Regions from separate parts of the Propionivibrio pelophilus DSM 12018 genome, predicted to be linked through region 3. Evidence: riboswitches for the same ligand, from Rfam matches in the RefSeq annotation. Region 3 holds a riboswitch; each other region holds the start of a gene.

Evidence for each region. Region 3 has a riboswitch for cobalamin ahead of cbiQ (cobalt ECF transporter T component CbiQ). Riboswitches for the same ligand answer to the same signal wherever they lie in the genome.
Region 1: another riboswitch for cobalamin. It lies ahead of BO74_RS08665 (energy-coupling factor ABC transporter permease); the one in region 3 lies ahead of cbiQ (cobalt ECF transporter T component CbiQ).
Region 2: another riboswitch for cobalamin. It lies ahead of cbpA (modified peptide precursor CbpA); the one in region 3 lies ahead of cbiQ (cobalt ECF transporter T component CbiQ).

The regions. Positions count from the first base shown of each region.
Region 1 covers NZ_JCANUT010000015.1:36,772-48,605, reverse strand. The annotation lists gene zupT (zinc transporter ZupT) at 1-171, shown strand, start outside; gene BO74_RS08680 (VanZ family protein) at 180-569, shown strand; gene BO74_RS08675 (energy transducer TonB) at 606-1,388, opposite strand; cobalamin riboswitch at 1,959-2,240, opposite strand; gene BO74_RS08670 (energy-coupling factor ABC transporter substrate-binding protein) at 2,318-2,671, opposite strand; gene BO74_RS08665 (energy-coupling factor ABC transporter permease) at 2,668-3,345, opposite strand; cobalamin riboswitch at 3,526-3,767, opposite strand; gene BO74_RS08660 (cyanophycin metabolism-associated ABC transporter) at 3,999-6,320, shown strand; gene BO74_RS08655 (cyanophycin metabolism-associated DUF1854 family protein) at 6,317-6,787, shown strand; gene BO74_RS08650 (cyanophycin synthetase) at 6,886-9,051, shown strand; gene cphA (cyanophycin synthetase) at 9,069-11,669, shown strand.
Region 2 covers NZ_JCANUT010000009.1:28,794-40,627, forward strand. The annotation lists gene BO74_RS06255 (type IV pilus twitching motility protein PilT) at 1-896, shown strand, start outside; gene BO74_RS06260 (PilT/PilU family type 4a pilus ATPase) at 918-2,054, shown strand; gene BO74_RS06265 (2-oxoacid:acceptor oxidoreductase subunit gamma family protein) at 2,295-2,888, shown strand; gene BO74_RS06270 (transketolase C-terminal domain-containing protein) at 2,881-4,137, shown strand; gene BO74_RS06275 (thiamine pyrophosphate-dependent enzyme) at 4,148-5,161, shown strand; gene BO74_RS06280 (NAD(P)-binding protein) at 5,161-6,783, shown strand; gene cbpB (peptide-modifying radical SAM enzyme CbpB) at 6,849-8,228, opposite strand; gene cbpA (modified peptide precursor CbpA) at 8,229-8,375, opposite strand; cobalamin riboswitch at 8,452-8,643, opposite strand; gene BO74_RS06295 (alpha/beta hydrolase) at 8,686-9,324, opposite strand; gene BO74_RS06300 ((2Fe-2S) ferredoxin domain-containing protein) at 9,335-9,643, opposite strand; gene BO74_RS06305 (VanZ family protein) at 9,676-10,860, opposite strand; gene BO74_RS06310 (transglycosylase SLT domain-containing protein) at 11,115-11,819, shown strand.
Region 3 covers NZ_JCANUT010000072.1:8,520-16,686, reverse strand. The annotation lists partial or broken gene BO74_RS19095 (IS110 family transposase) at 1-90, opposite strand, end outside; gene BO74_RS19090 (cobalt-precorrin-5B (C(1))-methyltransferase) at 221-1,369, opposite strand; gene BO74_RS19085 (precorrin-8X methylmutase) at 1,371-2,042, opposite strand; gene cobM (precorrin-4 C(11)-methyltransferase) at 2,039-2,836, opposite strand; gene BO74_RS19075 (energy-coupling factor ABC transporter ATP-binding protein) at 2,865-3,716, opposite strand; gene cbiQ (cobalt ECF transporter T component CbiQ) at 3,713-4,459, opposite strand; cobalamin riboswitch at 4,690-4,916, opposite strand; gene BO74_RS19065 (AI-2E family transporter) at 4,920-6,023, opposite strand; gene BO74_RS19060 (sulfatase-like hydrolase/transferase) at 6,187-8,097, shown strand; gene BO74_RS19055 (class I SAM-dependent methyltransferase) at 8,111-8,167, shown strand, end outside.

The sequences.
Region 1 (11,834 bases), on a different contig from region 3:
CCGCCGGAACTGATGGGCATCCTCTTCGGCGGCGTCGCGGGGATCATGGTGTACATCAGCCTTGACGAACTCCTGCCGACCAGCCGCGCCTACGGCAAGGGACACGACAGCCTGTTCGGACTGGTCGCCGGAATGGGCGTGATGGCCGTCAGCCTTCTGTTGATGCGATAACTGCACCCATGCTGACACGAACATTACTCAACCCACGGTTCCAGGCCCACTGTACCTGGGCGGCCTACATCATCTACCTGCTGATCCTGGTGCTCGGCTCGATTCCGGGCGCCCGCCAGGAAATCGGCGAGTACGCACCTGGCGGGGTACTGCACTCCCTTGCCTACGCCGGGCTGACCATCCTGTTGTTCATCGGCCGAGGTAAGACGCTGGGCGAACGGGCGATAGGTGCGGTACTCATCGTGACGGCCATGGGCGCCGGTGATGAATTCGTGCAGAGTTTCCTTCCTTATCGCGGCGCTGCGCTGTTCGACTGGGGCGTCGATGTCACTGCATCATTGACGGCCGCGGCCGCGATGCTCGGCGTTTATCCCCGACTGACACGCCGAGTCGCGTAACGCCCCGTTTCCAGACCCGCCCCCTCCACTTGCCGTTCATTGCTCCAACCGGAAGAGCACCGGCACGAGCACCCAGCTCGCGACGGTGTCGCTGCCGCGCCGTGCCGGAAGGAACTGCCAGCGGCGTACGGTTTGCAGGGCGGATTCGTCGAGTCGGGTGCTGCCGGAGGACGCCTTGATTTCGACCTCTTCCGCATTTCCTTCGGACGACACCCGCACGCGCACGATCACCTTGCCTTCCTCGCCCAGTCGCCGCGACCGGGCTGGATAGGGCGGAGAGGGATTGTTCAGGTAACCGGCGTCGAAGCGGGCCGGAGTCAGGGGCCCGTTTCCTCCCCCCGGGGAGACTCCCGGGCCGGCCGCCGTTTTTCCGGCAGCGAGCCCCCCCGCACCGGAGTCCGGACCGCCTGAATGATTGCTTTCGCCTCCCGAACCATTTTCACGGACGGGGGACGGCGCCAACGACGGAAGCGACGGAGCCCTTGGGGAAACAGGCACCGGACGGGGCATTGTTTCGAGCGGCGACTGCCGCCCCTCGACTCGCTGCGTGAAAGGCTTGCGAACCACGACCGGCGCCGGGGCGGGAACGCCCCCCCGTGCTGGAGCCCCCACAACCCCGCCCCCCGACGACGGCTCTGTCGCCGAGCCGGAATGTCGCACCGGAGCAATCAGAGCGGCCATGATCGCAGGCTTCGCGGGCTGCAAGGAAGGCTGAACTCGCGACGGGAATGCAGCGAACAGGAGCGCATGGGCGAGCAACGAACTCGCCAGCGCCCACACCGGAAGCGCCTCTATTGCATGATCATTCGTGAAGCTCACGGATCGCGCCTCTCCGGTGCTCCGGGCTCCGAGCTCCGGGCTCCGGGCTCCGGGCTCCGGGCTCCGGAAGATACTCCGCAAGGCAAAGGACAACGCCGGCGGCCATGCCCCAAAGCGCCAACACGGCGAGGAAGGCTATGCGCAGCATGTCGGGGCTACGGAACGTAGGGAAATCGGCAGAAACACGCCGAGAACAACGAGGAAACTAGGCCCTCCTTCTCTTCGCCGTTCCACCGGAATGGGCGCCGCGTCCACCACCGCCGCCGTCATGTCCAGTGAAGCATTGGCGGTTTCTGCGACATTGATCGGGAATGCGCGTCCCGACAACAGCCGGGCAACGTGCGGGATTCGTGACATTCGGGAGAGAGCGCCGACGCTGTCGCGAAACTGGATGCTGCGTAACGTGCAGGACTCGCGCTGCATGATCAGACCTCTTTAAAACCACTTGATCCGACCTTCTGCCCGGCGGGCGGAGAAGAGGATCGGGAGAGGAAAAGCACAAAACCCCGGTCGATTTCTGGCCGCCCCCCGCACCCCACGGAAGGTCAATTGCACACGCCGCCTAACTGCTCGCGGCACCTGCATCAGGCCGGTCTCCGGGCTTGCGGGTGAATGCCGGAACCGGCATCCGGTGCTTCGCCTTCCCGGGCCGTTCGCGCACGTCATGACTGACGCCACGTGGCGGCCCAGTGACTGGCTCCGTCCGGGGAGGAGAAGCCATGAAGCACTTTGACTCGCTTACCGTTGCGGGGGCAGCCGGGGCATTGCGGCGGATTCGTTATTCGCCGCGCACCCCGTTCCCGTTTAACCCGTCAACGACGCTGAGCGGGCACCTGCTGCATTGTTGCGATCGCCCGGGCCAACTGGCTCGGACGTCGCGGCATTACGTTTCTACTGCGTTTCTACGCTCGTGGAACAATCGACGCGTATCAGGACTCACGCTTCGATTTCTTCTTTTCCGCCTCTTCCATTTCGCGACGCATCTTCTCGCGCATGCGCGCGCCGCCGATGTAGTAGCCGATAAACCCGGCGCCCAAGGCTGCCTGCAAGGCAAAAAGCATCGACGCGATCTCGCCGCTGGCCGGTTCGAGCAGCGGTTCGAACCACGGCTGATAATCCGGCCGGATTTCGGCAATGACGCCCTTGGCCTGATCGTCGGCACCGCCGAAAATCGCCACTTCCTCGCCATCCGGCCCGGCCGCCGGACGCTCGACGATCCACAGCGGCACCAGCGCAAGGAACACCACGCCGAGAATCAGCAAAATGTTCTGCGTCCGTTTCATGCCCGTACCTCCTGCGGCTCGGCCAGTTTCATGTCCTGCAACTCCTTCGGGTTGAAGCGGGCCAGCGCATTGAAGACGAGCACCGTCAGCAGGCCTTCGCTGATCGCCAGCGGGATCTGCGTGACCGCGAAGATGCCGGCGAACTTGGCCAGCGACGCGGCGAAACCGCCGGCCGGGTCGGGGAAGGCCCACGCCAGCTGCACCGAGGTGGTGACGTAGGTCATCAGGTCGGCAAGGCTTGCGGCGAGGAAAACGCCCACGGCCAGCGAGGCGCCGAGCGAACGCGCCAGCTTGAACACGCCGTAGGCGACGAACGGTCCGACGATGGCCATCGAAAAGATGTTGGCACCGAGCGTGGTCAAACCGCCGTGGGCGAGCAGCAGCGCCTGGAAGAGCAGGACGACCGCGCCGATCGGCGCCATCGCCGCCGGCCCGAACAACAGTGCGCCGAGGCCGGTTCCGGTCGGGTGCGAGCAACTGCCGGTCACCGAAGGAATCTTCAAGGCCGAGAGAACGAAGGAGAAGGCGGCGGAAACGCCGAGCAGGATGCGCTGCTCCGGGTTCGCGGCGACGCGCTTCTTGATTGATTGGACGCCCCAGGCAACAAATGGCAACGAAGCCACGCTCCAGCCGATGGCGTGTTCGACGGGCAGGAAGCCCTCCATGATGTGCATTATGTTTCCCTCGCAAAACAACGCTGCAGCGACAGTGCTGCAATGACACGCGTGTTCGACGGGGAAGAATGCAGGCGCAATAAAACGATAGCGCGAGCGCTGGAAGCCTGGAATGCGAGAGTAAAGACCTGGAACTGCCCTGCTCGCCGCCAGACGGCCGGCTTCACCCCACCCCGGGGAACACCTAACCAATTCTGGGCCGGTCTTCTGACTCGCCTTCGTCCTCCTCCGGCGCCTTCCCATGCGCATACAGATACGCCGCACAGTGGCATTTGCCGGAATCGTCAGGCCTACAGCAGCGGGGGGCTGTGCCGGAATGGCTGCACCAAGGGTACAAAAATACAAAGGTACAGAATCACCGGCTTCCCGTTTCACCCGGCTCCACTGTCGCGAAGCTGGGCACCCAAAACAGGAGGCGATTCTATGCCCCGTTTTTGCCGATGACAAGGAAAAAGGGGGAAACTGCACAAATCCGAAACGGCAGCCTCTTGCCGACATCGACACCCGGATGTGCGTTTTTTACATCAGGTCATCGGATTTGCCTTTCGATCGTTACGAGATTTCAACAAATCACCGCCGGCATGACTCGTTATACTCCGGCAATTCCGCCAGCCGCCTCCAGCGGTCACAAAAAACGCGACGAATCAAGGACCATGACCCCGAGCCCTGCCACGCCGACCTCCCCCCAGGCCATTCTCCCGACACATTCCCAGATCCCCTTGCCCGAAGCCTGGCAGCCCGTCGTCGAGGCGCAACTCGCGAAAGAGGAGAGGCTCCTGAGCTGGCTGGAGATCGACCTCAATACCAACCTGCACTTTGCCAAGGGAGTGGTCGCCCTGACCGACCGCAGGTTGCTCGCCCGCACCGGCGACAGCCCGGAATGGCAGAGTCACCCGCTGCGCGAGGGATTGCGTCTGACGCGACGCGACCATGCCGGCGTCGGCAGTCTCGAACTTTTCGACGCCACCGGCCGGCAGGCGCAGTGGCGCTATACCCTCGGCCAGGACGTCGCCGCCGGGCGGCTGATCGACCACGTCAACCGCCAACTGGATTTCGTCGTCACCGGGATCGCTCCGGCACCATCGGCGCAGGCCGTCTGCCCGAAATGCGAAACGCCGCTGCTCGCCGGACAGGATGAATGCCCGGTGTGCAGCAAGGAAGAGCTGACGCCGCCTTCGACCTGGACCCTGTTCCGCCTGTGGCGCTTTGCCCGCCCGTACCGCTGGCAGCTTCTCGCCGGCTTCCTGCTCTCGCTGGCGACCACGGCGGCGACGCTGGTGCCGCCGTACATGACCATGCCGCTGATGGACAAGGTACTGATCCCGTACCAGAACGGCAAACCGATCGACACGGGCCTCGTCACGCTCTACCTCTCCGGCCTGCTCGGCGCAGCGCTGCTGGCCTGGGTGCTTGGCTGGGCGCGCACCTACATCCTCGCCCTCGTTTCCGAGCGCATCGGCCGCGACCTGCGCACGACGACCTATGAGCATCTCCTGAAGCTCTCGCAGGAATACTTCGGCGGCAAGCGTACCGGCGACCTGATGGCACGAATCGGTTCGGAAACCGACCGCATCAACATCTTCATCTCGCTGCATTTCCTCGACTTCGCCACCGACGTGTTGATGATCAGCATGACGACGCTGATCCTCGTTTCGATCAACCCGTGGCTGGCGCTGGTCACGCTGCTGCCGCTGCCGGTCATCGCCTTCCTGATCCACACCGTGCGCGAGCGACTGCGCACCGGCTTCGAGAAGGTCGACCGCATCTGGGCCGAGGTCACCAACGTGCTCGCCGACACCATTCCCGGCATCCGCGTGGTCAAGGCCTTCGCCCAGGAGAGCCGCGAGGCCGCGCGCTTCCGCGCCGCAAACCAGCACAACCTGGAAGTCAACGACAAGGTCAACAAGGTCTGGTCGCTGTTCGGCCCCACGGTAACGCTGCTCACCGAGGTCGGCCTGCTGATCATCTGGGGCTTCGGCATCTGGCAGATCTCGCGCAACGACATCTCGGTCGGCGTACTCACCGCCTTCCTCGCCTACATCGGCCGCTTCTACACCCGCCTCGACTCGATGAGCCGCATCGTTTCGGTGACGCAAAAAGCTGCGGCGGGGGCCAAGCGCATCTTCGACATTCTCGACCACGTCTCCAGTGTGCCGGAGCCCGCCACGCCGGTGCATCTTCCCGCCGTCGCCGGACGCATCGAACTGCGCAACGTCGGCTTCCGCTACGGCACGCGCAGCGTCACGCGCGACATCAGCCTGACCATCGAGCCGGGCGAGATGGTCGGCCTGGTCGGCCACAGCGGTTCAGGCAAGAGCACCATGGTGAACCTGATCTGCCGCTTCTACGATGTCTCGGAAGGGGCGATCCTGATCGACGGCGTCGATATCCGCTCGGTGCCGGTCGCCGAATACCGCAGAAACATCGGTCTGGTGCTGCAGGAGCCGTTCCTGTTCTTCGGCACGATCGCCGAGAACATCGCCTACGGCAAGCCCGGCGCCACGCGCGAGGAGATCATCGCCGCGGCGCGCGCCGCGCATGCGCACGAGTTCATCCTGCGCCTGCCGCACGGCTACGACTCGCTGGTCGGCGAACGCGGCCAGGCGCTCTCGGGCGGCGAACGCCAGCGCATCTCGATTGCTCGCGCGCTGCTCATCGATCCTAAGATCCTGATCCTCGACGAGGCGACTTCCTCGGTCGACACGACGACCGAGAAGGAAATCCAGAAGGCGCTCGACAACCTGGTGCGCGGCCGCACCACGATTGCCATCGCCCACCGCCTGTCCACGCTGCGCGAGGCCAATCGTCTGGTGGTTCTCGACCGCGGCAGCGTCGTCGAGGTCGGCAACCACGATGAACTGATGGCCAGGGAAGGCCATTACTACCGCCTGTACCAGGCGCAGGCCCGCAACGTCGATACCGAGGGCGGCTCGGATCTCGAAGCAGGCGGCGATGACAAGGGAGACCGCGAATGAACACGACGCCTGACTTCCACCTCCACCGCGACAGTTTCGGGAAACTGATCTTCACGGGCAGCGACGGCGAGACGCACGAGGCCGTACCGGTACGTGCCTTCCCGATCGGCGCGCCAGACAACGGCATCGCGCTGGTCGATCCACACGGCCATGAACTGGCGTGGATCGACACGCTCGCCGAACTGCCCGCCGAGTTGCGCCAGTTGGTTGAAAGCGAACTCGCCAGCCGCGAATTCATGCCGGTCATCGAACGCATCATCGACGTCTCAAGCTACGCCACCCCGAGCACCTGGACGATCGTCACCAATCGCGGCGAGACGAAGCTGATCCTGAAGGGCGAGGAGGACATCCGCCGCCTCGCCGCGCCGGCGCTGCTGATTGCCGACAGCAACGGCATCCAGTACCTGATTCGCGACCGCGGCGCCCTCGACGCGCACAGCCGGAAAATCCTCGACCGCTTCCTTTGACACCCCGGGTCAGCCGAATGGCGCCTGCCGCGTTATTCGGCCCATAATTGCCTGTCCATTCTTACCTTCGCAACTCACTGCCCCGCGCAGGAAAACACATGACAAAAAAAGACATCATCTTCCGGGAAATCCGCCATCTGCGCGGACCGAGCATGTGGACCTACCGTCCGGTCCTCGAAGCGATCGTCGACATCGGCGACCTCGAGGACTGCCCGTCCAACACCATTCCCGGCTACTACCAACGCCTGAAGGCGATGCTGCCATCCCTGTACGAGCACCGCTGCAGCTACGGCGAACCCGGCGGCTTCCTGCGCCGCGTCGAGGAAGGCACCTGGCCGGCACACATCCTCGAACACGTCACGCTTGAGCTGCAGAATCTCGCCGGGCTGCCCGGCGGCTTCGGCAAGGCGCGGGAGACTTCCGAACGCGGCGTGTACAAGGTCATCGTCCGCGCCTGGGAAGAACAGGTCACCCGCGCCGCGCTGCATGAAGCGCGCGAGCTGATCATGGCGGCGATGGAAGACCGCCCCTTCGACGTCGACGCCGCCGTCGAACGCCTCGCCGACCTCGCCGACTCGCGCTGCCTCGGCCCCTCGACCGCAAGCATCGTCGATGCTGCGGACGACCGCGACATTCCCTGCATCCGTATGCTGGAAACCGGCAACCTGGTGCAACTCGGTTACGGCGCCGCCATGCGCCGCATCTGGACAGCCGAGACCGACCGCACCAGCGCCATCGCCGAGGGCATCTCGCGTGACAAGGACCTGACCAAGAGTCTGCTGCAATCCTGCGGTGTGCCGGTGCCCGAAGGACGCGAAGTCGACAGCGCGGAAGACGCCTGGGACGCGGCCGAGGACATCGGCCTGCCGGTGTGCGTCAAGCCGATCGACGGCAACCACGGCCGCGGCGTGTTCATCGACATCCACAGCCGCGAGGACGTCGAGATGGCCTACGGCATCGCCGTCGACGAAGGCAGCGGCGTGCTCGTCGAACGTTCGATCCCCGGCTCCGAACACCGCCTGCTGGTCATCGGCGGCAAGCTCGTCGCCGCCAACCGCGGCGACGTGGTGAAAGTCACCGGCGATGGAAAGCACACGGTGCGCGAGCTGATCGATCTGCAGATCAACTGCGACCCGCGCCGCGGCTCGAGCGAGAACCATCCGCTGTCCAACATCCGCATCGATTCCGCGGCTCGCATCGAACTCTCGCGCCAGAAGCTCGACGCCGATTCGATTCCCGAGGACGGGCGCGAAGTGCTGATCCAGCGCAACGCCAACCACGAGTTCGACGTGACCGACGAGGTGCATCCGGATACCGCCGAAATCGCCGCGCTCGCCGCGCGCATCGTCGGGCTGGACATCGCCGGCATCGACCTCGTCTGCGAGGACATCTCGAAGCCGCTGGCCGCACAGGGCGGCGCCATCGTCGAGGTCAACGCCGGCCCCGGCCTGCTGATGCACCTGAAACCCGGCGTCGGCAAGCCGCGCCCGGTCGGCCAGGCGATCGTCGACCACCTCTTCCCGAACGGCAGCAGCGGCCGCATTCCGGTCGTCGGCATCACCGGCAGCTACGGCAAAACGACCGTCGGTGAACTCCTCGCACGCCTGCTCACGCTGTCCGGAAAACACACCGGCCTGGCCTGCAGCAAAGGCGTATTTTTCGACCGCCGCCAGTCCGAGAAAGGCGACTGCGCGCGCTGGGAATACGCCAATCGCACCCTGATGAACCGGGCCATCGAAGCCGCGGTCTTCGAGAACGGCACCGACGCCATCGCCACCGAAGGCCTGGCCTACGACCGCTGCCAGGTCGGCATCATCACCAACATCGAGGCGGCCCGCCACACCGGCCGCAACTACATCGACACGCCGGGACAGGTGTACAACGTCATGCGCACCCAGGTCGACCTGGTACTCAGGAACGGAGCAGCCGTCCTCAACGCCCGCGAGCCCGACCTCGTGGAAATGGCCGAGCTGTGCGACGGCGAGGTCATCTACTTCGCCTACGATCCGTCGCTGGCGGTCATCACGGAGCATCTCGAAAAAGACCGGCGCGCGGTCATCGTGCGCTACGGCCAGATCATGCTGGCCTGCGCCGAGGGCGAGATTTCGCTGGCCAAGCTCAAGGACGTCCCCCTCACCGACGGCGGCAAGGACGTCGCGCAGACCGAGAACGTGCTGGCCGCCGTCGCCGCGGCCTGGGCGCTCGGCGTATCGCAGGACGTGATGCGTACCGGCATCGAAACCTATTTCATCGAACAGCAATAACGCGAGGAACACGAACAATGGACGTATCACGCATCCGCGCGCTGCGCGGCCCCAACCTGTGGAGCCGGCACACCGCCATCGAAGCCATCGTTTCCTGCAGCGAGGCCGAGCGCGACATCGCCAACATCCCGGGGTTCGAAGCCCGTCTGCGCGCACGCTTCCCGGAAATCGCCCTGCTCCAGCCGGTCGTCGACGGCGACATCAACAGCATGGCGCACATGCTCGAGTTCGCCACGCTCGGCCTGCAGTCACAGGCAGGCAGCCCGGTCACCTTCAGCCGCACCGCGCAAACCATCGAAGCCGGCGTCTATCAGGTGGTGGTCGAATACAGCGAGGAAGAAGTCGGCCGGCTCGCCCTCGAACTGGCGCAGGCCTTGTGCCAGGCGGCGATCGACGACACGCCGTTCGATCTGTCCGACGCGCTGCACCGCCTGCGCGAACTCGACGAGGACGTGCGCCTCGGCCCGAGCACCGGCTCGATCGTCTATGCCGCCGTTGCGCGTGGAATCCCCTTCCGCCGGCTGACCCAGGGCAGCCTCGTGCAGTTCGGCTGGGGCAGCAAGCAGCGGCGCATCCAGGCCGCGGAGAGCGATCTGACCAGCGCCGTCGCCGAAGCGATCGCGCAGGACAAGGAACTGACCAAACGCTTGCTTCAATCGGCCGGCGTACCCGTGCCGACCGGCCGTCCGGTCAAGGATGCCGACGATGCGTGGGCGGCCGCCTGCGAGATCGGCATCGAGAACGGCGTGGCCGTCGTCGTCAAGCCACAGGACGGCAACCAGGGCAAAGGTGTTGCGGTCAATCTGACCACGAAGGAGCAGGTACTCGCCGCCTACGCCGTGGCCTTCAAGATCAGCGACGACGTGCTCGTCGAGCGCTTTATCAGCGGGCAGGACCACCGTTTCCTGGTCGTCGGCGACAAACTCGTCGCCGCCGCCCGCCGTGAGCCGCCGATGGTGCTGGGCGACGGCGTGCATACGGTCCGCGAACTGGTCGACCAGGTCAACGCCGACCCGCGCCGCGGCACCGGCCACGCCACCTCGCTGACCAGGATCCGCTTCGACGATATTGCGCTCGCCCGCCTCGCCGAGGAGGGCCTCACCGCCGAATCGGTCCCGGCCAAGGGCCAGCGCGTGATCCTGCGCAACAACGCCAACCTGTCGACCGGCGGCTCGGCCACCGACGTCACCGACGACGTGCATCCGGACTTCGCCGCCCGCGCCATCGCCGCCGCGCAGATGGTCGGCCTGGACATCGCCGGCGTCGACATCGTCTGCAAGAACGTCCACCGTCCGCTGGAAGAACAGGGCGGCGGCATCGTCGAACTCAACGCTGCGCCCGGCCTGCGCATGCACCTGCAGCCGTCGTACGGCAAGGGCCGCGCGGTCGGAGAAGCGATCATCGCCAACATGTTCGCCGACGGCGACGACGCACGCATCCCGCTGGTCGCCGTCGCCGGCACCAACGGCAAGACAACCACCGTGCGCCTGATCGCCAGCATCCTTGGCAACAACGGACTCCGCGTCGGGATGACCAGCACCGATGGCGTCTATGTCCAGGGCAAACGCATCGACACCGGCGACTGCAGTGGCCCGAAGAGCGCGCGCAACGTGCTGATGCACCCCTGCGTCGACGCCGCCGTACTCGAAACGGCGCGCGGCGGCGTGCTGCGGGAAGGGCTCGGCTTCGACCGCTGCGACGTGGCCGTGGTCACCAACATCGGCAAGGGCGACCACCTCGGCCTGTCCTACATCAGCACCGTCGAGGATCTTTCGGTAGTCAAGCGCGTCATCGTGCAGAACGTCAAGCCGGACACCGGCTACGCGGTGCTCAACGCCGCCGACCCGATGGTCGCGCGCATGGGCGACGCCTGCCCGGGCAAGGTCATCTACTTCGCCTGCGACCGCAATCATCCGGTGATGGCCATGCACCGGGCCCAAGGCAAACGCATCGTCTTCCTCGACGACAAGGAAATCGTCGCCATGGAAGGCGGGGTGGAAGAGCGCATTGCACTGAAGGACGTTCCCGTTACCGTCAATGGCGCCATCGGCTTCCAGATCGAGAACGCCATGGCCGCCGTCGGTGCCGGCTGGGCGCTGGGACTCGGCTGGAGCGTCATCCGCGCCGGACTCAAGTCGTTCGTCAATGACGCGGCGACGGTTCCCGGCCGCTTCAACCTCTTCGACTACCGCAGTGCCACGCTGATCGCCGACTACGGCCACAATCCCGACGCAATCCGCGCGCTGGTGCAGGCGATCGACGCGATGCCCGAGAAGTCGGGCAAACGCCGCTCGGTGGTCATCAGCGGTGCCGGTGACCGGCGTGACGAGGACATCCGCGAGCAGACCGAAATCCTCGGCGATGCCTTCGACACGGTGGTCCTCTATCAGGACCAGTGCCAGCGCGGCCGCGCCGACGGCGAGGTGCTCGCCCTGCTGCGCGACGGCTTGAAGGACGCCCGACGCACGCGCGACGTGAAGGAAATCCGCGGGGAATTCCTGGCCATCGACACGGCGCTGGCCGACCTTAACGCCGGCGACCTCTGCCTGGTTCTGGTAGACCAGGTAGATGAAGCGCTGGCGCACATCGCAAAAAGAGTCGCCGAAGCCTCAAAGTAATTTATCCCGGATTGTCCATTCGCCATTTCCTATGGCTGTTTGCGATCTCGGGCGGGGGTTGCTGGGCCGCTTTGTTCCGCGCGTGACGCGCGGGCATTCTTTTTTTGCGTCGCCTGTCCGAAAAATACTTAAACGAGGCATCGACAAACTGTTGGTTTAAACCGA
Region 2 (11,834 bases), on a different contig from region 3:
TGTACGACATCATGAACGACGCGCAGCGCAAGCACTACGAGGAGACGCTGGAGTGCGATTTTTCGTTCGAGATTCCCAATCTGGCGCGTTTCCGGGTGAATGCCTTTGTGCAAAACCGGGGCGCGGGGGCGGTTTTCCGGACGATTCCGTCCAAGGTCCTCACGCTTGAAGACCTTGGTTGTCCGCGCATCTTCAAGGATATTTCGGAATACCCGCGTGGCGTTGTTCTGGTGACCGGGCCGACCGGTTCAGGGAAATCCACGACCCTGGCGGCCATGATCAATCACATCAACGAGAACGATCACGCGCACATCCTCACGGTCGAGGATCCGATCGAATTCGTGCACGAATCGAAGAAATGCCTGATCAACCAGCGCGAGGTCGGTCCGCACACCCTGTCATTTTCCAACGCCTTGCGTTCGGCGTTGCGTGAAGACCCGGATGTCATTCTGGTCGGCGAAATGCGTGATCTGGAGACGATTCGCCTTGCCCTTACGGCCGCGGAAACCGGCCACCTCGTTTTCGGTACCTTGCATACCTCCAGTGCGGCCAAGACCATCGACCGGGTGGTTGACGTTTTCCCTGCCGCCGAGAAGGAAATGGTGCGTTCGATGCTTTCCGAGTCGCTGCGCGCCGTCATTTCGCAGACGCTGCTCAAGACCAAGGACGGCATGGGGCGGACGGCGGCGCACGAAATCATGATCGGCACGCCGGCAATCCGCAACCTGATCCGTGAAAACAAGGTGGCGCAGATGTATTCGGTGATCCAGACCAGTGCCCAGCTCGGCATGCAAACGCTCGACCAGAGCCTTCTCGAACTGGTTCGCCGCAATGTCGTTTCGGGCGCGGAAGCGCGGGCGCGGGCGGCGAACAAGGATTCCTTCCCGGGCGCTTGACGATCTGCTTAAAGGAAAATCATGGAACGCGATCAGGCTTTGAAATTCATGCAGGATCTGCTGCGTCTGATGTCGCAGAAGAACGGGTCCGATCTATTCATCACCGCCAATTTTCCGCCGGCGATCAAGGTCGACGGGCGGGTAACTCCAGTTTCGAATCAGGCGCTGACGGCGCAGCATACCGCCGAGTTGGCCCGCTCGATCATGAACGATCGTCAGGCTGCGGAATTCGAGGCGACGAAGGAGTGCAATTTCGCCATCTCACCGTCGGGAATCGGGCGCTTCCGGGTCAACGCACTGATCCAGCAGGGGCGCGTGGCGGTGGTTTGCCGGACCATCAACCAGACGATTCCGACGCTCGACGAACTCGGCTTGCCGACAGTGCTCAAGGACATTGCGATGACCAAGCGCGGGCTGGTGATCTTCGTTGGCGGTACGGGTACTGGTAAAACGACATCGCTGGCGGCACTGGTCGACCAGCGCAACAGGAACAGCCAGGGGCATATCATCACGGTCGAGGATCCGATCGAATTCGTCCATGAGCACAAGGGGTGCATCGTCACGCAGCGCGAGGTCGGTGTGGATACCGATTCGTGGGAGGCGGCCCTGAAGAACTCCTTGCGGCAGGCGCCGGATGTCATCCTGATGGGCGAAATCCGCGACCGCGATACCATGGACTACGGCATCGCCTTCGCCGAAACGGGGCACTTGTGTCTGGCCACGCTGCACGCCAACAGCTCGAACCAGGCCATTGACCGGATCATCAACTTTTTCCCGGAGGAGCGCCGTCATCAACTGTTGATGGACCTGTCGCTCAACCTGCGGGCGCTTGTCTCGCAACGGCTGTTGCCGAAGAAGGACGGCAAGGGGCGGGTCGCCGCCGTGGAAATCCTGCTCAACTCGCCACTGATTTCGGATCTGATCTTCAAGGGTGAAGTGCATGAAATCAAGGAGGTCATGAAGCGTTCCCGCGAGCTTGGCATGCAGACCTTCGATCAGGCACTCTTCGATCTTTACGAGGCCGGGCGGATCACCTACGAGGATGCGCTGCGGAATGCCGACTCGATCAACGACCTGCGCTTGCAGATCAAGCTGCACAGCAAGGACTCGAAGGATCGTGACCTCAACTCGGGGATTGGTCACCTCGAAGTCGTCTGATCCGACTGTTTTTCGTTTCTCCCGACAGATCGCCCCGGCCCAGACCGGGGCGTCGTTTTTTTACGTACCGCTTTGCAAAATATCCTACTGCTTCGATCGGATTTTGATAATTGAAATATCGTTTCACAATTCGGAATTCCAGTTGTACAATTAGTTCCTAACCATCATCGTTTAGTTCCATTAACTCATTAAGTGGGTTGTGGGTGGGGTGGCTTCGATAATCAACGGATCGGAGAGTGTATGTTCGAAGTGCGTATTCACGGCCGCGGAGGCCAGGGAGTGGTAACGGCGGCGGAAATGTTATCGATCGCCGCATTCGAGGAAGGGCATCATGCGCAAGCCTTTCCGAGTTTTGGTTCGGAGCGGACGGGGGCGCCGGTGGTGGCCTTCTGTCGGATCGCGGATCGTGAGATCCGCTCGCGGGAGCCGATCATGGAGCCTGATGCTCTGATCATCCAGGATCCGAGTCTGCTTCGTCAGATCGATGTGTTCGCCGGTCTGAAGAAGGATGGCTTTGTCCTGATCAACACCAAGCAGACCTTCGAAGAGCTTGGTATCGAAGACGTGGTGCGTGAGTTCCCCGCCGATCGCCTGTGCACCCTTCCGGCGACCGACCTGGGGCTCAAGCACGTCGGCCGCCCCGTGCCCAACGTGCCGTTGCTGGCCGGGTTCGCCGCGCTTTCCGGAAAGCTGAACCTCGAGTCGGTGTGCAAGGCGATCAACGCCAAGTTCTCGGGGAAGGTTGCGCAAGGCAACGTCGCCGCGGCGACGGAAGCGTTCAACATGGTCCTGGCGCGCGCCAAGGATCTCAGCAAGGAGGTTGCCAATGCTTAAGCAAATCGAGGGCTCGCACGCCGTTGCCAAGGCGGTTGCGCTGTGCCGGCCGGAAGTGATCTGTGCCTATCCGATTTCCCCGCAGACGCACATCGTCGAGGGCGTCGGCGAGATGGTCAAGGCCGGTGAAGTGCAGAACTGCGAGTTCATCAACGTCGAGTCCGAATTTGCCGCCATGAGCGTGGCCATCGGTTCGTCGGCGGCCGGTGCGCGGACATATACGGCTACCGCGTCGCAAGGCCTGCTGTTCATGGTCGAGGCGGTTTACAACGCCTCCGGCCTCGGCTTGCCCATCGTCATGACCTTGGCCAACCGCGCGATCGGCGCGCCGATCAACATCTGGAACGACCATTCGGACTCGATGTCGCAGCGTGACAGCGGCTGGATCCAGATCTTCGCCGAGACCAACCAGGAGGCGGTCGATCTGCATATCCAGGCGTTCAAGCTGGCCGAGGAACTGAGTTTGCCGGTGATGGTATGCATGGACGGTTTCATTCTTACGCACGCGTACGAGCGAGTGGATATCCCGACGCAGGCGCAGGTCGATGCCTTCCTGCCGCCGTATGAACCGCGTCAGGTGCTCGATCCGGCCGATCCGGTGTCGATCGGCGCCATGGTCGGGCCGGAAGCCTTCGCAGAAGTGCGCTATCTGGAGCACGAGAAGCAGCTGCGCGCCTTGGAGCTGATCCCGAAAATCGCCGAGGAATTCAAGGCAGGGTTCGGCCGGGACTCGGGCGGTCTGGTGCGCGGCTACTGCCTGGACGACGCGGAAACGGTCGTGGTTGCGATGGGCTCCGTACTCGGCACGATCAAGGATACGGTCGACGAAATGCGCGAGCAGGGCGTGAAGATCGGCGTTCTCGGCATCATCTCCTTCCGTCCGTTCCCGCTTGAAGCCGTGCGCGAGGCCCTGAAAGGCGCGACGCGCATCGTCGTTCTCGAGAAGGCGTTTTCGGTCGGTATCGGCGGCGTTGTCGCCACCGATGTGCGCACCGCGCTCGATGGCGCCAGCGTCAAGGACTACACGGTCATTGCCGGCCTGGGCGGGCGTCCGATCCTGAAGAAATCCTTGCGGGCCATCTTCGACAAGGCGCTGGGCGACGATCTTCCCCCGCTGACCTTCCTCGATCTGGACTGGAACATTGTCAACAAGCAACTGGAGCGCGAGCGCCAGAAGCGCCGCTCCGGCCCGGTCGCCGAGAACATCCTGCGCGACGTCGGCAGCAGCCACGTTGCCCAACACAGCTGAGGACACGACCATGAGCTTTCAACCCGTCAAGTTCTACCAGACCGGCACGTTCACCGTCGGCAACCGCTTGTTGACGCAGGATCAGCGCAGCGTGCAAGCCAACATGGAGCGGACCAACTCCCTGAATTCGGGGCACCGCGCCTGTCAGGGCTGCGGCGAGGCGCTCGGCGCACGCTATGCCATCGACGCGGCAATGCATGCCACCGACAAGCAGATGGTGGCGGTCAATGCCACCGGCTGCCTGGAAGTGTTTTCCACGCCCTATCCTGAAACGTCCTGGCAGATTCCCTGGATTCACTCACTGTTCGGCAACGCCGCGGCAGTGGCAACCGGCGTGGCGGCGGCCCGCAAGGTCAAGCGACAAAAGGGCCTCGCCGGTGATGTGCGCGTCGTCGCGCAGGGCGGTGACGGTGGCACGACCGATATCGGCTTCGGCTGCCTGTCCGGGATGTTCGAGCGCAACGACGATGTGCTCTATATCTGCTACGACAACGGCGGCTACATGAACACCGGTATCCAGCGCAGTTCGGCGACGCCGCCGGCAGCGCGCACGGCGACGACCATGCCGGTCGGCCCGGAGCCCGGCAACCCCTTCGGGCAGGGCAAGTTCGTCCCGGCGATTGCCATGGCGCACGAGATTCCCTACGTCGCGACAGCGACGGTGGCTGACCTGCGTGACCTCGAATACAAGGTGCGCAAGGCGATGACCTTCCGCGGTGCGCGCTACCTGCATATCCTGGTGCCGTGTCCGCTCGGCTGGGGAACCGCGTCTGACGATACGCTGCGGATGTCGCGTCTGGCCAAGGAAACCGGCCTGTTCCCGGTCTTCGAAGCCGAACGGGGTGAACTGACCCACTCGACCAAGATCCGCCGCCTGCTGCCGGTCGAAGAGTACTTGCGGCCGCAGAAGCGCTTTGCCCACCTGTTCGGCAAGACGCCGGCGGTCGACACCATCGCCCGGCTGCAAGCGATAGCCGACAAGAACATCCGCAAATACGATTTGCTTGAGAAGGAGGCGAACTGATGAACAAGCCTTTTGCCATTACCCTGGATCCCGGTTCGTCGCTCGCCAACCATACCGGCTCCTGGCGTACCGAGCGGCCGGTCTACGTGAACCGCCTGCCTCCCTGCAACAATCAGTGCCCGGCGGGCGAAGATATCCAGGGCTGGCTGTTCCATGCTGAGTCCGGCAACTACGAAAAAGCCTGGCAGCATCTGACCAAGGACAATCCCTTCCCGGCGATCATGGGACGGGTCTGCTATCACACCTGCGAAGGCGCCTGCAATCGCGCCAACCTGGATGCTGCGGTGGGGATCAACTCGGTCGAGCGCTTCCTCGGGGACGAGGCGATCAAGCGCAAATGGAAGCTGGTTCAGCCGACCGAGGAAAGCGGCAAGCATGTGCTGATCGTCGGCGGCGGCCCGTCGGGGATGTCGGCCGCGTACCACCTGCGCCGCCTCGGCCACCGCGTCACCGTGTATGAAGCCGGGCCAATGCTCGGCGGCATGATGCGCTTCGGGATTCCCAAGTACCGCCTGCCGCGTGACGTGCTCGATGCCGAAATGCAGCGCGTGGTCGAGATGGGTGTCGAGGTCAAGCTCAACGCCAAGGTGGACAACATCCTCGAAACGATGAAGGCGGGCAACTTCGACGCGGCCTTCCTGGCCGTCGGCGCGCATATCGGCAAGCGCACCAACATCCCGGCCGGCGCGGTCTCGAAGATCGTTGACGCGGTCTCGGTGCTGCGCAGCATGGAAGGCGAGGAGAAGCCGATGCTGGGCCGCCGCGTGGTGGTCTACGGCGGCGGCAACACGGCGATCGACGTGGCCCGTACCGCCAAGCGCATGGGCGCCGAACCGATCATCGTCTATCGCCGCACCCGCGACAAGATGCCGGCGCACGACTTCGAGGTCGAGGAGGCGATGCAGGAAGGCGTGATGATCAAGTGGTTGTCGACGATCAAGAAAGCCGGCGACGCCTCGATCACCGTCGAGAAGATGGAACTTGACGCCAACGGCTTCCCGCAACCGACCGGCGAAATCGAGACGCTCGAGGCCGATTCGGTCGTCCTGGCGCTGGGTCAGGACGTCGACCTCGGGTTGCTCGAGGGCGTTCCCGGGCTGGAAGTTACCGATGGCGCGGTCAAGGTCGATGCCAACATGATGACCGGTCACGCTGGTATCTTCGCCGGTGGCGACATGGTGCCGACCGAGCGCAACATCACGGTCGGTGTCGGCCACGGCAAGAAGGCTGCGCGCAACATTGACGGCTGGCTGCGCGGGACGGCCTACGTCGCACCGCCGAAGCCGCAGCTCGCCACCTTCGAGCGCCTCAACACCTGGTACTACTCCGATGCGCCGAAGACCGTGCGGCCGATGCTCGACATCATCCGCCGTCAATCGACGTTTGAGGAAGTCCAGGGCGGGCTCGATGAGACCAATGCGCTGTTCGAGGCGCGCCGCTGCCTGTCCTGTGGCAATTGCTTCGAGTGCGACAACTGCTACGGCGTCTGTCCGGACAACGCGGTGATCAAGCTCGGGCCGGGCAAGGGCTTCCAGTTCAACTACGACTACTGCAAGGGCTGCGGCCTCTGCGTGTCGGAGTGCCCGTGCGGCGCGATCAACATGGTGCCGGAAAACAACTGATCCTCGTTGTGTGAAGTGAAACGGGACGGTGACGCGAGTCACCGTCCCGTCTTTTTTATGCGGCGTTACTGCATCAGGAAGGTGGTTTCGGTGTCCGCGTCCCAGCCGTCCCACAGGAAGTCGTCGGCTTTGCTGTCGGCGATCAGGCGCAGCGCGTAGTTGACCTGCTCCTTGTAGAACTCGCAGAAGGCGCCGATCCTGTCCATGCCGCCGTTCATCTCGTGCGCTTCGGCCGGGCACGGCGAGCCGCAGAAATGGCGGATGGCGCAGTCGTCGCACGGTGCGAAGGTGTCGATGTTCCGCGCAGTGACGGTGCGGAAAGCGTCGGATGCCAGCGCCGCATTGACGCCGCCCTCGTCGAACAGGTTGCCGCCGTTGAAGCGTGGCAGACCGATGAACTCGCTGCACGGATACAGGTTGCCGTCGGCGGCCAGGGCGAAGAAGGCTCGCCCGCCGCCACAGGGCGAGATGTCGCACATCAGCCGTCGCGCCGTCGGCGCCAGGATGGCGAGCAGGATGTTGGCGAAGTTGGCGACGACCAGCTTGCGGCCGGTTGCGCGGTACAACGCGTGCGTGCGGTCGAGCGCGGCGAAGAGGGCCTTGCCCATGTCGGCGTCGGCTGGCTTGACGCCGCGGGCGCCGGGCAGCGTACAGCGCAGGGTGTTGAGCATGCAGGTCGGCACCTCGTGCGCGTGAAACAGCTCGACCATCCGTGTCAGGTGCGCCAGATTCTCGGTCGTGCAGGTGGTGATCACGCTCCACGAGCCGTAACCGCGCAAGGCGTCCATGGCCGTCAATACCTTGTCGTGAACGCTTTTGCCGCCCCAGGTGAGGCGCGTGGCGTCGGTGATGCCGGCGACCGGGCCGTCGAGCGAAAGGCCGATGCTGACGTTGCGCCTGGTCAGAAAGTCGATCGCCTCCCGGTCGAGCAGCGTGCCGTTGGTCTGGATGCCGAAGGCGAAGTCGTTGCCGAATTCCTCTATCGCCGCGAAAACCGCCGCCTTGTTCATCAGCGGTTCGGCGCCGTGGAAAATGGCACGCGGCGTGCGGCCTTCCGGCATGGCCGAGCGGAAATAGTCGCGCAGCTTGCCGAGCGCGGCGATCAGACGGTCTGTCGACATGTGTTGGCCACCGCTGCGTTGCTTGCTCGGCAGGTAGCAATAGGTGCAGTTCAGGTTGCAGCGCTCGGTCGGGTTGAGGTACACCCCGGAAGGCGTCAGCTCGAAACGCAAAGCGTGGAGTTCACGGGCGAAGCCGTCGGCCTTGGCACGGAAATCCTGCATCAGCGGTGTGCTTTCGGCCATCGCTTCGGCGATGCGTGTCTTGTCGACGAGCGCCCAAAAGGCCGTGTTCGGGTCGGTGACGGCGGCATAGATGTCGTGGCCGATGTCCATGGGAATCAGCGGGCCGCAGGATGCGGCCCGGGCAAAATTGGCGTCGGTCATCTACTTGGCCGCTTTTTTGTCCATCAGCACATAGTGCGAGAGGCCGATGCCGTCCGGATTGCAGCTCTTGCGGATGGCAATGGTCGGAGCAGCGGGCTGGCTGGTTTGTGCGGCCTGGTGATCTTGCTTTTGAACGGTTTGCGACATGTTCCTCTCCTCGGGAAATGAAAAAGGGCTCCGGCTGAAGGTACGCGGCTGCATACCTTCAGCCGGAGCCCTTGCCAAAGCTCCGCTTCAGTCCGACACGTCTTCTGGCTACCGGATCAGCCTGAGCGCTGCGCCTTCCCGGCGGAGTGTTCTCCGTCAGTGGCTGGTCGTTGCCGACCGTGCAGCGTTCGTCCCCGGATACAGCGGCGGGCCCGCCACGGATTTGCACCGTGTTCCGTTTCGTCGGATTGAATGGAGCGCGCATTGTCCTTGACCGCCGGGGGCGGGTCAAGTCATTGTCATCAGGCGGTTACTCGCGCCAGGCGCGCAGGATGATGTCGCGAATGATGTGCAGCTTGCGGTGGAAAAAATGGTCGGCCCCCGGGATGACGATGACTGGAAGGTCGATCGGTTCGGCCCAGGCCAGAACGTTGTCGAGCGGAACCGTGGTATCTGCCGAGCCGTGGATGACCAGGGTGTCCTCGGCGACTGCCTCCGTGGCGTAGTTCCGCGCGCCTTCGACGTGGCCGGCGGCGGTGCCGACCAGGATCAGTCGCCGGGCCGGTTGGCCTGACTTGGCTAGCGCGTCGGCCACGCGCGACTGCACGTAGGCGCCGAATGAGAAGCCGGCCAGCACGACGGGCAGTTCGCCGAAAATGCGTTTGGCTTCGTCGAGCACCAGCAGCATGTCCTCGGTTTCGCCGCGTCCGTCGTCGTGTTTTCCCTCGCTGGCACCCACCCCGCGGAAATTCGGGCTGAACACGGCATAGCCGATCCGGCCCAAGGTGCTGGCGACGGTGTGTACCACCTTGTTTTCGTTGGTGCCGCCGAACAGGGGGTGCGGATGGCAGACCAAAGCGATGCCCCGAGGGTCATCCGGCGAATCGACCCGTGTTTCGATATTCCCTGCTGGGCCATCGATGGCGATTGTTCGGGTGGTTGGCTTCATTCGGGTGGGCCTAGATCTTGAGGCGTTCAACCACCCGGCCATGGATCAGATGCTCCTGGACGATTTCCTCGATATCGTCGGTATCAACGTACTGATACCACACCTCCTCGGGATAGACGACGAGAACGGGGCCTTCGTCGCATCGGTCCAGGCACCCCGCCTTGTTGATGCGAATATTTCCCTTCCCCTTCAGTTTTAACTCGGCAATCCGGTCTTTCGCGTAAGTCAGAGCCTCGCTTGCGCCGAGGTTGTTGCAACAGCTCTCGCCATTTTCACGCTGATTGCAACAAAAAAAGACATGGTGTTTGAAGTAGCTCATGGTCCGGTCCTCAAGTAATTTTTCTGGTTGGGCTATATGCGTCGTCCGAGCAGAATCAGGTAGGGGAGCGATAAAAACGGCCAGAAACTGGCAGTCAGCCGGGTAAGCCCGTTGAAATTGAGAAAGTGTCCCTGGCGCCATGCAGTCAGTGCGGCGACAGAGTAAGGGTTGAATGGAGTGATGTTGACCAGAACAGTTCCCGCCATGAGCGTGACGCCTGCGAGCGCGATGCGGGCTGGGCGGGGTATGTATTGCGCTGCCAGCAGCAGGACTCCCCCAAGCATGAGTCCGAGGCCGGCGCCGGGCGACAGCCAGGCAAACGCGCTTTGAGGCCCGATCAGGATGATGGCGCCCAGCGTGCGGATGAACAGGGAAAAAAGGAAAAAACCGAGCAAAGCTACGCAGGCGTTGGCTTTTGGCAAGAAGAAGGTGCGCATCAGCAGACCGACGGCGAGCATGTTGCAGATGATGATGCCGGTTTCCATGGCGAAGAAAGAATGTGCCGCATAGGGAACAGGTGGAGCGATGCTGAATAGCTGGCGCAGGTCTCCGGATCCGAACAGGACGGTTTCTGGAGAAAGCTGGGTAATCATCCACAGGCCGGTCACCACAAGGCCGTACTCGCTGTTGGGAATGTGCGCAAGGAATTGACGCTGAATGTTATCGATCTTTGCGAAAAGCGTTGCACCAAACCATATCGACAGGAGCGCTCCCAGTCCGGTCCCGGTTCCGTTGCAGATCAAGTCGAGGGAAGAGGGGACTCGGCTTGGCAGGAACGACTGCAGGGTTTCGATGGCGAAACTGGTGAGTGTCCCTAGCGCGAAGGCCTGAAGCGCGGCGCAGGCTTTGCTGTGCCGCGCACCGAGGGCCAGTGTCAGAAGAAATCCGAGTGGCAGGTAGGCGGCGATGTTGGCCGCCAGGTCGAACCCTGTCCAGTAACGAGGCCAGGCTGCTTCCAGAAAGACGAAGGGCGAGAGTCCGGGGGATTGCCAGCCGGAGAAAGGGTGCAGGCTGGCGTAGATGATCAGGAGCAAGTAGCAGCCAGCCAGATAGCGCGGCAAGCGCCAGGAAGGCGCCGGTTGTGCGCCTTCTGCCGGTACGTGAGCGGATGACTTGCCTGCGGCCATTGTCGTGCGTGGAATGTCGTGCAGAGGTGATTCTATCTTCACCGGGCGTTGATGGAGTCCGTCGTCATGCATTTTCTTCAGAAAAGTCATGGGCTTGACAAAATCCGGTCCAATGAATAGAGTTCGCGCTCTCCCGCACTGTGGAGGCCGTTGTTCAGGAGCGGCGTAGTGCGGAACTTGTCTTTTTTCTTTGACTCTACTACTGACGACGTTCAGTTCCTGAAGTAGTTTTGCCCTGCGGCACTCCTTCCTTCTGCCGCTTCCGGGCAATGCACCCGCCTATAACCGTTTGTCGCACGGCAAGTTTGTCTGTTTGCGCGATGACAACAGTGAAAGGAGAGAGCATGTCTGTTGCTGTAACTCTCAAAAAATCGATGGCACGCAGTCTGGATGCCGTCTCCAGTTTTACCCAGTACGCAGTGATGATTGTCGGGTTGCTGTTCGTTCTCGGCACCGTCGGTCACTTTTTTGATGAGCAGGACGTGCCGGCTGGCACACAGGTTCCTGCGCCGGTCGTCGAGGCTTCCGTTCCTGCCGTCCTTCCGGTTTCTGGCGAAGGTCTTGTGCATCGTGGTGTGCCCGAAGCCAAGCCCCAGTTCACGGCGGTTCTTAGCTACGTGAAGCGTCGTTATCGTGTTTCGCCCGAAGCCGTGAGGCCGATCGTCGAGGCCGCGGATCTGATTGGCAAGGAACGCCGTATTGATCCCTTGCTGATTCTGGCGATCATCGGTATCGAGTCGGGGTTCAATCCGTTCGCCGAAAGCTCGCTGGGCGCGCGCGGCCTGATGCAGGTTATTCCGCGTTTCCACATGGACAAATTCCCGGCCGGGCTGGGTAGTCGCCATCTTTTCGATCCGGCAGTGAACATCCGTGTCGGCGTCGGCGTGCTCGAGGAGGCGATAAAACGTCGCGGCGGGCTGGTCCCGGGGCTGCAACAATATGCCGGGTCGTCCGATCCCGAGAGCGGTTATGCGAACAAGGTGCTGGCGGAAAAGGCCCGCATGGAAAAAGCCGTGCGCCGGGACCTGAATTTGGCGTCGAACGCCTGATCGCGTATCGCATCG
Region 3 (8,167 bases):
TCGCTTGACCTGCACCGCTTCGTGCCGATCCACGCCATGCACCTGAAATACTTGCTTTGCCAAATCCACTCCAACGCGCGTAAGGTTCATCTTGGACTCCTTCCTTCGTTTGACTGGTTGGTGACAACTCCAGTCTGGCACATCGATGCCGGTGGAAGGGAGGAGTCCATCCCATTGGCCTTCGCCGGAATGACGGGGTGCTGTTTGTTCGGTGCGACGATCATGCTTCTTCCTCCTCGACGCGCACGATGAATTCCCCGTCGAAATCGCAGGCCAGCACTGTCAGTTTGTACGCGCCGGGATAGCAGGCTTTCAGGCTGCGGATGGCCTTTTTTGCCAGCGCCCGGTGGAAGTCGACGGACAGTCCGAGCGCGGCCAGCCGTTCGGCGGCGAAGCGCGCAGTTTCTGCGTTGCGGATTTGCTCGACGAGGTTGGGTGCGGCCCCCACTTCGTGCGCGCAACCGGCGAGCAGATCGCGGTCGATGGCGGCCTTCCAGGCATGGGTGACGGCCAACCCTTGCCCCATCTTGGTCAGCTTGCCGGCCATCGCGCCAATGTAAACGCGGGCCATTTTGCGTTTGATCGCCGTCTGGAAAGCGGCTTTCACAAAATCGCCCATCTGCACGAAGCAGGCCTCGTCGAGGTCAGGCAGCTGGCGCATGGCAAACTTTTCGCTGCGGCCGCCGGTGGTGAAGACGATCGAGGTTTGCCCCTGGTTGGCGGCGACGTCGACGGCCTGCACGACGCTGGCGCGGAAGGCTGCCGTCGAATACGGGCGGACGATGCCGGTGGTACCGAGGATCGAGATGCCGCCGAGGATGCCGAGACGGGCGTTGAGCGTCTTCTTCGCCATTTCCGCGCCGCCGGGGACGGAAATCGTGATCTCCAGCCCGTCGTGGTCCAGCAGTTCACCGGCGACGGCACGCGCGTTGTCGACAATGTTGCGCCGCGGCACCGGGTTGATCGCCGGGCCGCCGACCTCCAGCCCGAGACCCTCCTTGGTGACCGTGCCGACGCCTTCGCCGCCCTTGAGCATGATCTGGCCGGCGGCGCCGGGCAGACGGCGCACCTCGGCGGTCAGGTGCGCCCCATTGGTCGCGTCCGGATCGTCGCCGGCGTCCTTGACGATGACGGCACGGGCTGAGTTGGGATATTCCGCGTCAGCGACGTGGCCTTCAAGAACGGCAAAAGTGACGTCCTGTCCGTTCGGCAGGCGGCTGACGACCGTAGCCGGCACCTCGCCGGTCAGCAAGCCGAGCGTCGCCGCACGGGCGGCGGCGGCAGCGTTGGCGCCGGTGGTGAATCCGCTGCGATGGCCGCGCTTGCGCTTGCCGTCACCCTTGCGGATTTTCTCGGGGGCGTCGCTCATCTCACCGTTTCTGTTCGGCTTCGGCGAGGGCCAGCAGCGCGTGGATCGCCGCGACGACCAGCGTCGAGCCGCCCTTGCGACCCTTGATGGTGACCCACGGCACTTCGTCGACGGTCATCAGCAGGTCCTTCGATTCGGCGGCCGAAACGAAGCCGACCGGCATGCCGACGACCAGCGCCGGGCGCACGCCGTCCTCGCGGATCAGACGGATGATTTCGAGCAGCGCCGTCGGCGCGTTGCCGATGCCGACGATGGCGCCGTCGAGGTGGCCGAGGCGGTGCGCCTTGCGCATCGCCTGCACGGCGCGCGTGGTGTCGTTAACGTGCGCCAGTTCGATCACGTCCGGGTCGGAAATGTAGTGGTGCGTGCTCATGCCGAAGTGCTTCATGCGCGGCTTCGACAGGCCGACACAGATCATCTCGACGTCGGCGACGACCGGCGTGTCGAGTTTGAGCACGGCCTTCAGGCCGGCCTGCATCGCGTCCGGGTGGAAAGCGGTGAGCCCGTTGAAGTCGAAGTCGGCATTGGCGTGGATCATCCGCCGCACCAGCGGCCATTGCTCGGCGGTGTAGGCGTCGTGCGGACCGGCCTCGGCGTCGATGATCGAGAACGAGTCGTGCTCGATGGCACGCCCGGCGGCGGTGATCTGTTCGGTGACGGTGTTGGTGGTCATGGCGTGGTCGGCGTAGTAGGCGTGGCCTTGCGGAAACGGTGGGTGAATTCGGGGTCGTAGAGCTTGGAGCGCACCAGCGATTCCCAGTTCGCGGCGCCGAGCGTCGGGCTGGCGACGATCATCGCCTGGCTGCCGATCTTCTCGGCCTGGCACTTCTGCTTGATGTCGGCGAGCGTGCCGCGCACGATCTTTTCCTGCCCCGGCCAGCTGGCTTTCTGCACGACGAGGATCGGCGCGTCGTCCTTCCAGCCGGCGGCGCGCAGGGCACTCTGGACTTCATGCAGCAGGGTGATCGACAGGTAGATGCACAAGGTGCAATGGTGCGATGCCAGCGATGCAAGGTCTTCGCCCTCGGGCATCGGCGTGCGCCCGGCGGTGCGGGTGAGAATGACGGTCTGGGTGACTTCCGGCAGCGTCAGCGTTTCGCCGGCTGCGGCCATCGAGGCCATCGCAGAGGAAACGCCGGGCACCACGGCCCACTCGACGCCGGCGGCGGTGAGCGGGCGGGTCATTTCGATCAGCGCGCCGTAGAGGCCGGGGTCGCCGGTCTGCAGGCGGATGACGGTTTCGTGGCGGCTGGCCTGGTCGAGCAGCCAGGCGACCATTTCTTCGAGCGTCATGTCCTTCGAGTCGCGGATCTCGCAGCCTGCCGGCGCGTAGCGCGTGGCCGCCTGGTCGACCAGCGAACCGGCGTAAAGGATCGCGCCGGCCTGTTCGATCAGCGTGCGGCCCTTGACGGTGATCAGGTCGGGGTCGCCGGGACCGGCGCCGACAAACCAGATTTTTCCGGACATCAGTCGATTCTCCCAGGGTGAGTTGCGGTCATTGGAAATCCTTTTCGGAGGCGTTCAGTTGTGAAATCAGCTCGCTCATCGCACGCGGCTGGCTGTCGGCCGGAAGCAGTTTCCGGGCGACGAGCAGACGGTGCAGTTCGACGAGGCCGGGCATCGGCAGGCGGGCGGCGGCGAGCGCCTCGGCGTGCTCGGGCAGGGCGGTGGCGGCGAAGGCGGCGGTGCAGCGGCCGCCGGCCATCAGGTGGATGCGGTCGGCCCAGCGATAGGCGAAATCGATGTCGTGCGTGGCGAGCAGCAGGGTGATGCCTTGCGCATGCAGGCCGTCGAGGACGGCGAGCAATTCGGTGCGCATGGCGTGGTCGAGGCCGGCCATCGGCTCGTCGAGGATCAGCAGGCGCGGTTGCATGGCCAGCACGCCGGCGATGCAGACGCGTTTCTTCTGGCCGAAGGAGAGGTTGTGCACCGGCCGGTCGGCGAACTGCGTCATGCTCACGGCGTCGAGCGCCTGCTCGACGCGATCACGCACCGTGGTCATGTCCAGTCCGAGGTTGAGCGGGCCGAAGGAGACGTCCTCGCGCACGCTGGCCGAGAACAGTTGCTGGTCGGGGTTCTGGAAGACGAGGCCGACTTCGCTGCGCAGGGCGCGCAGGCCGGCGCGGCTGTGGTCGACCGGCTGGCCGGCGTAGCGAACGACACCTTGCTGAGGCTTCAGCAGGCCGTTGGCGTGCTGGAACAGCGTCGTCTTGCCGGCGCCGTTGGCGCCGATCAGGGCGTTGCGGCTGCCGCGCGCGATGCTCAACGAGCAGCCGGCGAGGCCGGCGTTGCCGTCCTGGTAGCGGAAGGCGACGTCGTCGAATTCGAGCAAAACGTCTGTCGTCATCGCATTACCATGGCAAAGAGGATCAGCAGCGCGGCGCCGACAGCGGCCAGCACGATGTCGCGCCCGCTGTTGGGGTATTCCGGCTCGAGGAAGCGAAACGCGCCGTCGTTGTTGCGCGACTGGGCGGCGACGTTCAGATCGTGCGCGCGTTGCCAGATCTGCAGCGTCAGGTTGGCGGTCAGGCTGCCCAGCGAGCGCAGCGTCAGCGCCGGCGTCGCGTAGCCGAGGCGGGCCGCCTGCGCCGTGCGCGTGTCGTGCAGCGCTTCGGAAAAGACGAACAGCATGCGGTAGCAGAGGACCATGATTTCGAGCAGCACCTCCGGCATCTTCACCCGGCGCAGCAGGGCGATCAGGTCGACCAGCGGGGTGGTCAGCGCGAGGAACAGCAGCGCGGTCAGCGCGGCGCAGGAGCGGGCGGCGAGCTGCAGGATCGGCGTCCAGCCGGCCGGCAGCCAGCGTACCGTGAAGCCGCTGCTGTCGGGCGCGAAGTCGAGCGAATACGCCAGTGTCAGGCAGCCGAGCAGCAGGAAACCGAGCGGCGGCAGCGCGACGCGGAGGAAGTGGGCGGCCGGTACGCCGGCGCCGATGATGGCGGTGAGTACGATGAGCAGCGCGACGAAGGCAGCGGCCGCCGGGCGCGTCGCGGCAAACGCAGCGATCAGCGCACCCAGCGCGAACAGCCCCTTCGCCGCCGGCGTGACACGACGCCAGCGGTTGCCGTAGGCGCATTGCTCGATCAGCATCGGTCGGTCGTTCGCGGCGAGGCGCCACACGAAAGGCGCTGGGCTGGAATCTGATGACTGACGACGCGCATGAACTTCCCTGACAGTAACGACGGACAAACAACGATGCAGGGATTCGGTGGGATCAGCTCGGAAGACCGGCCGTCAAAAGGCGGAGTGCTGCTGCGGAAAAATGCAGCTGCGAGCCAGGCGGCGAATCTACAGGACCGTTCCCCTCACCCCGAGGATTGGCACCACATGCGTTTCGGGCCGGTCTTCTGACTCGCCTTCGTCCTCCTCCGGCGCCTTCCCATGCGAAAAATGTCGCACAGTGGCGTGTTGCCGGAATCGTCTGGCCTACAGCAGCGGGGGGCTGTGCCGGAATGGCCGCACGATGAAAAGTGCGCGGCGTCACCGGCTTCCCGTTTCACCGCGTCCGACGGGTATCGGGCGCGGAACCTGAAACGCGCGGAAGTATACGCTAATCGCGAACGCTGCGGCGTCTCCGCGGCTGTCGGATATCCGCAGTCGCGGTCTCTTCTTCGTAGAGGTGTTCTGCCCACTCGCCCCAGACGGCCCAGGCCACGGCGAGGACGATCGGGCCGGCGAACAGTCCGACCAGGCCGAAGGCCAGGATGCCGCCGAGCACGCCGAACAGCACCAGCAGGAAAGGGATGTCGCTGACGCTGCTGATGAAGAACGGGCGCAGGACGTTGTCGATCTGGCTGACCACGGCGGCGCCCCAGATCCACACGCCGATGGCCGCGCCGGTTTCGCCCTGGGCGAGCAGGATGGCCCCGGAGGCCCCCCAGGCGAACGGTGTGCCGAAGGGGATCAACGCGAACAGGGCGGTCATCAGCCCCAGGGTGACCGGCGAGGCCAGACCGGCCACCCAGTAGCCGGCGCCGGCGGCCATGCCCTGCACCAGGGCGGTGAGCAGGATGCCGTACACCACCGCGCGCGTCGTCGAGGCCGCGGCGGCGAGGTAATCGTGCGTGCGCTTGCCGATGAAGCGCGCCATGACGTGGCTCAACTCGTGGATGATCCGTGCCCCGTCGCGGTAGAAGAAGAACAGGATGGTCAGTACCAGGACCAGCCGGATCAGGGTTCGTCCGAGGCCGCCGGCGAGGATCGCCGCCTGCGAGAAGTGGCTGGACAGCCAGCCCCTGACGGCGTGGGCCACGCCCTGCGGGTCGCCGAGCAGTTGCAGGCGCTGTTGTGCCAGCCAGTCGCCGAGCCACGGCATGTCGCGGAGAAAGGCGGGGATGTCCGGCGGACTGGTCATGAACGCGCGCACGCCGTTGTAGACGGTGACGACCTCCTGTTGCGCCAGCCAGGCCAGCCACAGCAAGGGGGCGAACAGCGTGATGGCGGCGATCGCCGTGGCCACCCCGGCCGCCAGCGTGTCGCGTCCGCCGCATCTCCGGCGCAGCTTGTCGGCCAGCGGCCAGGTGGCGTAGGCGAGGATGCAGGCCCAGGCGATCAGCCCGATGAACGGGCGCATGACGATGAAGACCAGGATGGCCAGGCCGCAGAAACCGAGCCAGGGTGCGATGCGACGATTGATGGGCGAGGAGAAGGGCATGCGTGAAGCGGAGGTGGCTGAGAGCGGTTAGCGGGAGGCCGTAGGATACGCTTTCGCCGGTTCCGGTGCATCCGCCCGCGTGGCCAGGGGGAGGGCGCCGCCGGATTAAGCCCCGCTTAAGCAAAGACGGCTAGACTGTCCGTTTTCGTGCGGAGTCCTGCCGATGCCGTCCTGTCCGTTTCGCGCCAGAGTGCATGCCTTCCTGCTGCTGAGCTGGATATCCGTCGTCATCCACGTCTGCACGTTTACCTCCGCCGCCCAGTACGCCACGCCCGGCCTCGCTGCCTGGACCTTGGCGGCGACGGTCAGCTACGGCCTTCTCTACCTGGTGCCAGCGTTGCTGCTCGGGGTGATGGCCGTACGCGCAGTGGCGCGCTGGCCGCAGGCGCGATGGCTGCCCCGGTTCGGCGGCGGCGTGATGATCGGTGCGACGGGGCTGACCCAGGTCCTGCTCTTTGCCGACGGCGTGATCTTCCGGATGTACGGCTTCCACATCAACGGCTTCGTCGTCGATCTGGTGCTGACGCCCGGCGGCATCGAGTCGCTCGGGGCGAGTCTGTCCACCCAGCTGACGGCTGCGGCGATCGTCGTCGCGTTGCTCGGCTGGCAGGCACTGCTGTATTACGGGATCGCGCCGCGCGCCGATCGCCTGTCCGGTTTTCTCTGCCGGTTGCGCTGGCGCTGGCTGCTGCCGGTCGTGTTCGCGCTGATGCTCGGCGAGCGCGTGGCCTACGCCTACAGCAGCGCCGCCAACTATCGCCCGATCCTGTTCGCCAGCGGCCACTATCCGTTCTATTTGCCGCTCACCGCGCGCAAGGTGGCGAAACGGATCGGGATAAAGGAACAGTCGGCACCGGACGAAGGCATCGCGGTCAGCGAAGGGAAACTGAACTATCCGCAGGCGCCGCTGGTTGTCGAGCCGCCGGCGCGTCTGCCGAACATCGTCTGGCTGGTCGCCGAGTCGCTGCGCTTCGACATGCTCGATACCCGAATCATGCCGAACACCTGGGCGTTCTCGCAGCAGGCGCTGCGCCTGGAAAAACACTTCAGCGGCGGCAACCTCACCCAGATGGGCGTCTTCTCGATGTTCTACGGCCTGTACAGCCCGTACTGGTTTTCTATGCTCGACCATCGACGGGCCCCGGTGCTGATCGACGTCCTGCAGCAGCAACACTACCAGTTCGGTTTGTACACCAGTCAGCGCTTCACCTTCCCGGCGTTCGACAAGACGGTTTTCGTGAACATCCCGAAAGCCGACCTGCACGAGCGCTCCGGTGGCGCCGAGCCCTGGCTGCGCGATCGCCAGAATATCGACGACATGCTCGGCTTCATCGACCGGCGCGATCCGTCGCGGCCGTTCATGACCTACATGTTCTTCGAGTCGACGCACGCGAATTATTCCTTCCCCGCCGAGACAGTGCTCGCCGAGCCGTACCTCAACGATCTGAACTACCTGACCGCCGATTTCGCCGCCGACATCGGCAAGATCAAGAACCGCTACATCAACGCGGCGCACCACGTCGACCAGCAGATCGGGCGGGTTGTCGACCACCTGCGCGAGAAGAGCCTGCTCGACAACACGATCGTCATCGTCCTCGGCGATCACGGCGAGGAATTCATGGAGCGTTCGCGCTGGGGGCACAGCGCCGAGTTCAACCGCTTCCAGACCAGCACGCCCGCCGTCGTTTATGTCCCCGGCGCCAAGCCGCGCGTCGTAACGGGAATTACCAGCCATCTCGACATCCCGGCTACTCTCTTGCCGCTGCTCGGTGTGCGCAACCCACCGTCCGACTACTCGGTCGGCCAGAGTCTGCTGGACCCGGCCTACCGCCGCGACTATGCTGTCGCCGGCGACTGGAATCGCATTGCCTACATCGGCAACGAGCTGAAGATCTCGTTTCCGGTGAACGCTACAGGCGCGGTAAAGAACGAGATGACCGATGGCGACGACCGGCCGCTCGATGACAGTGTGGCAGCGAAGGCGAAAGTGAAGATGACGCCGGCGCTGGCGGAGATTCTGGGCGGGCTTTCCCGATTCACCCGAAAGACAGCTGACCTGGTAAACAACAAGTAACAGGGAGACCACGATGACTCAGAAAAACGATTTGCCCCATTACGCATTCTCGGAGAAATACGGCGCGACG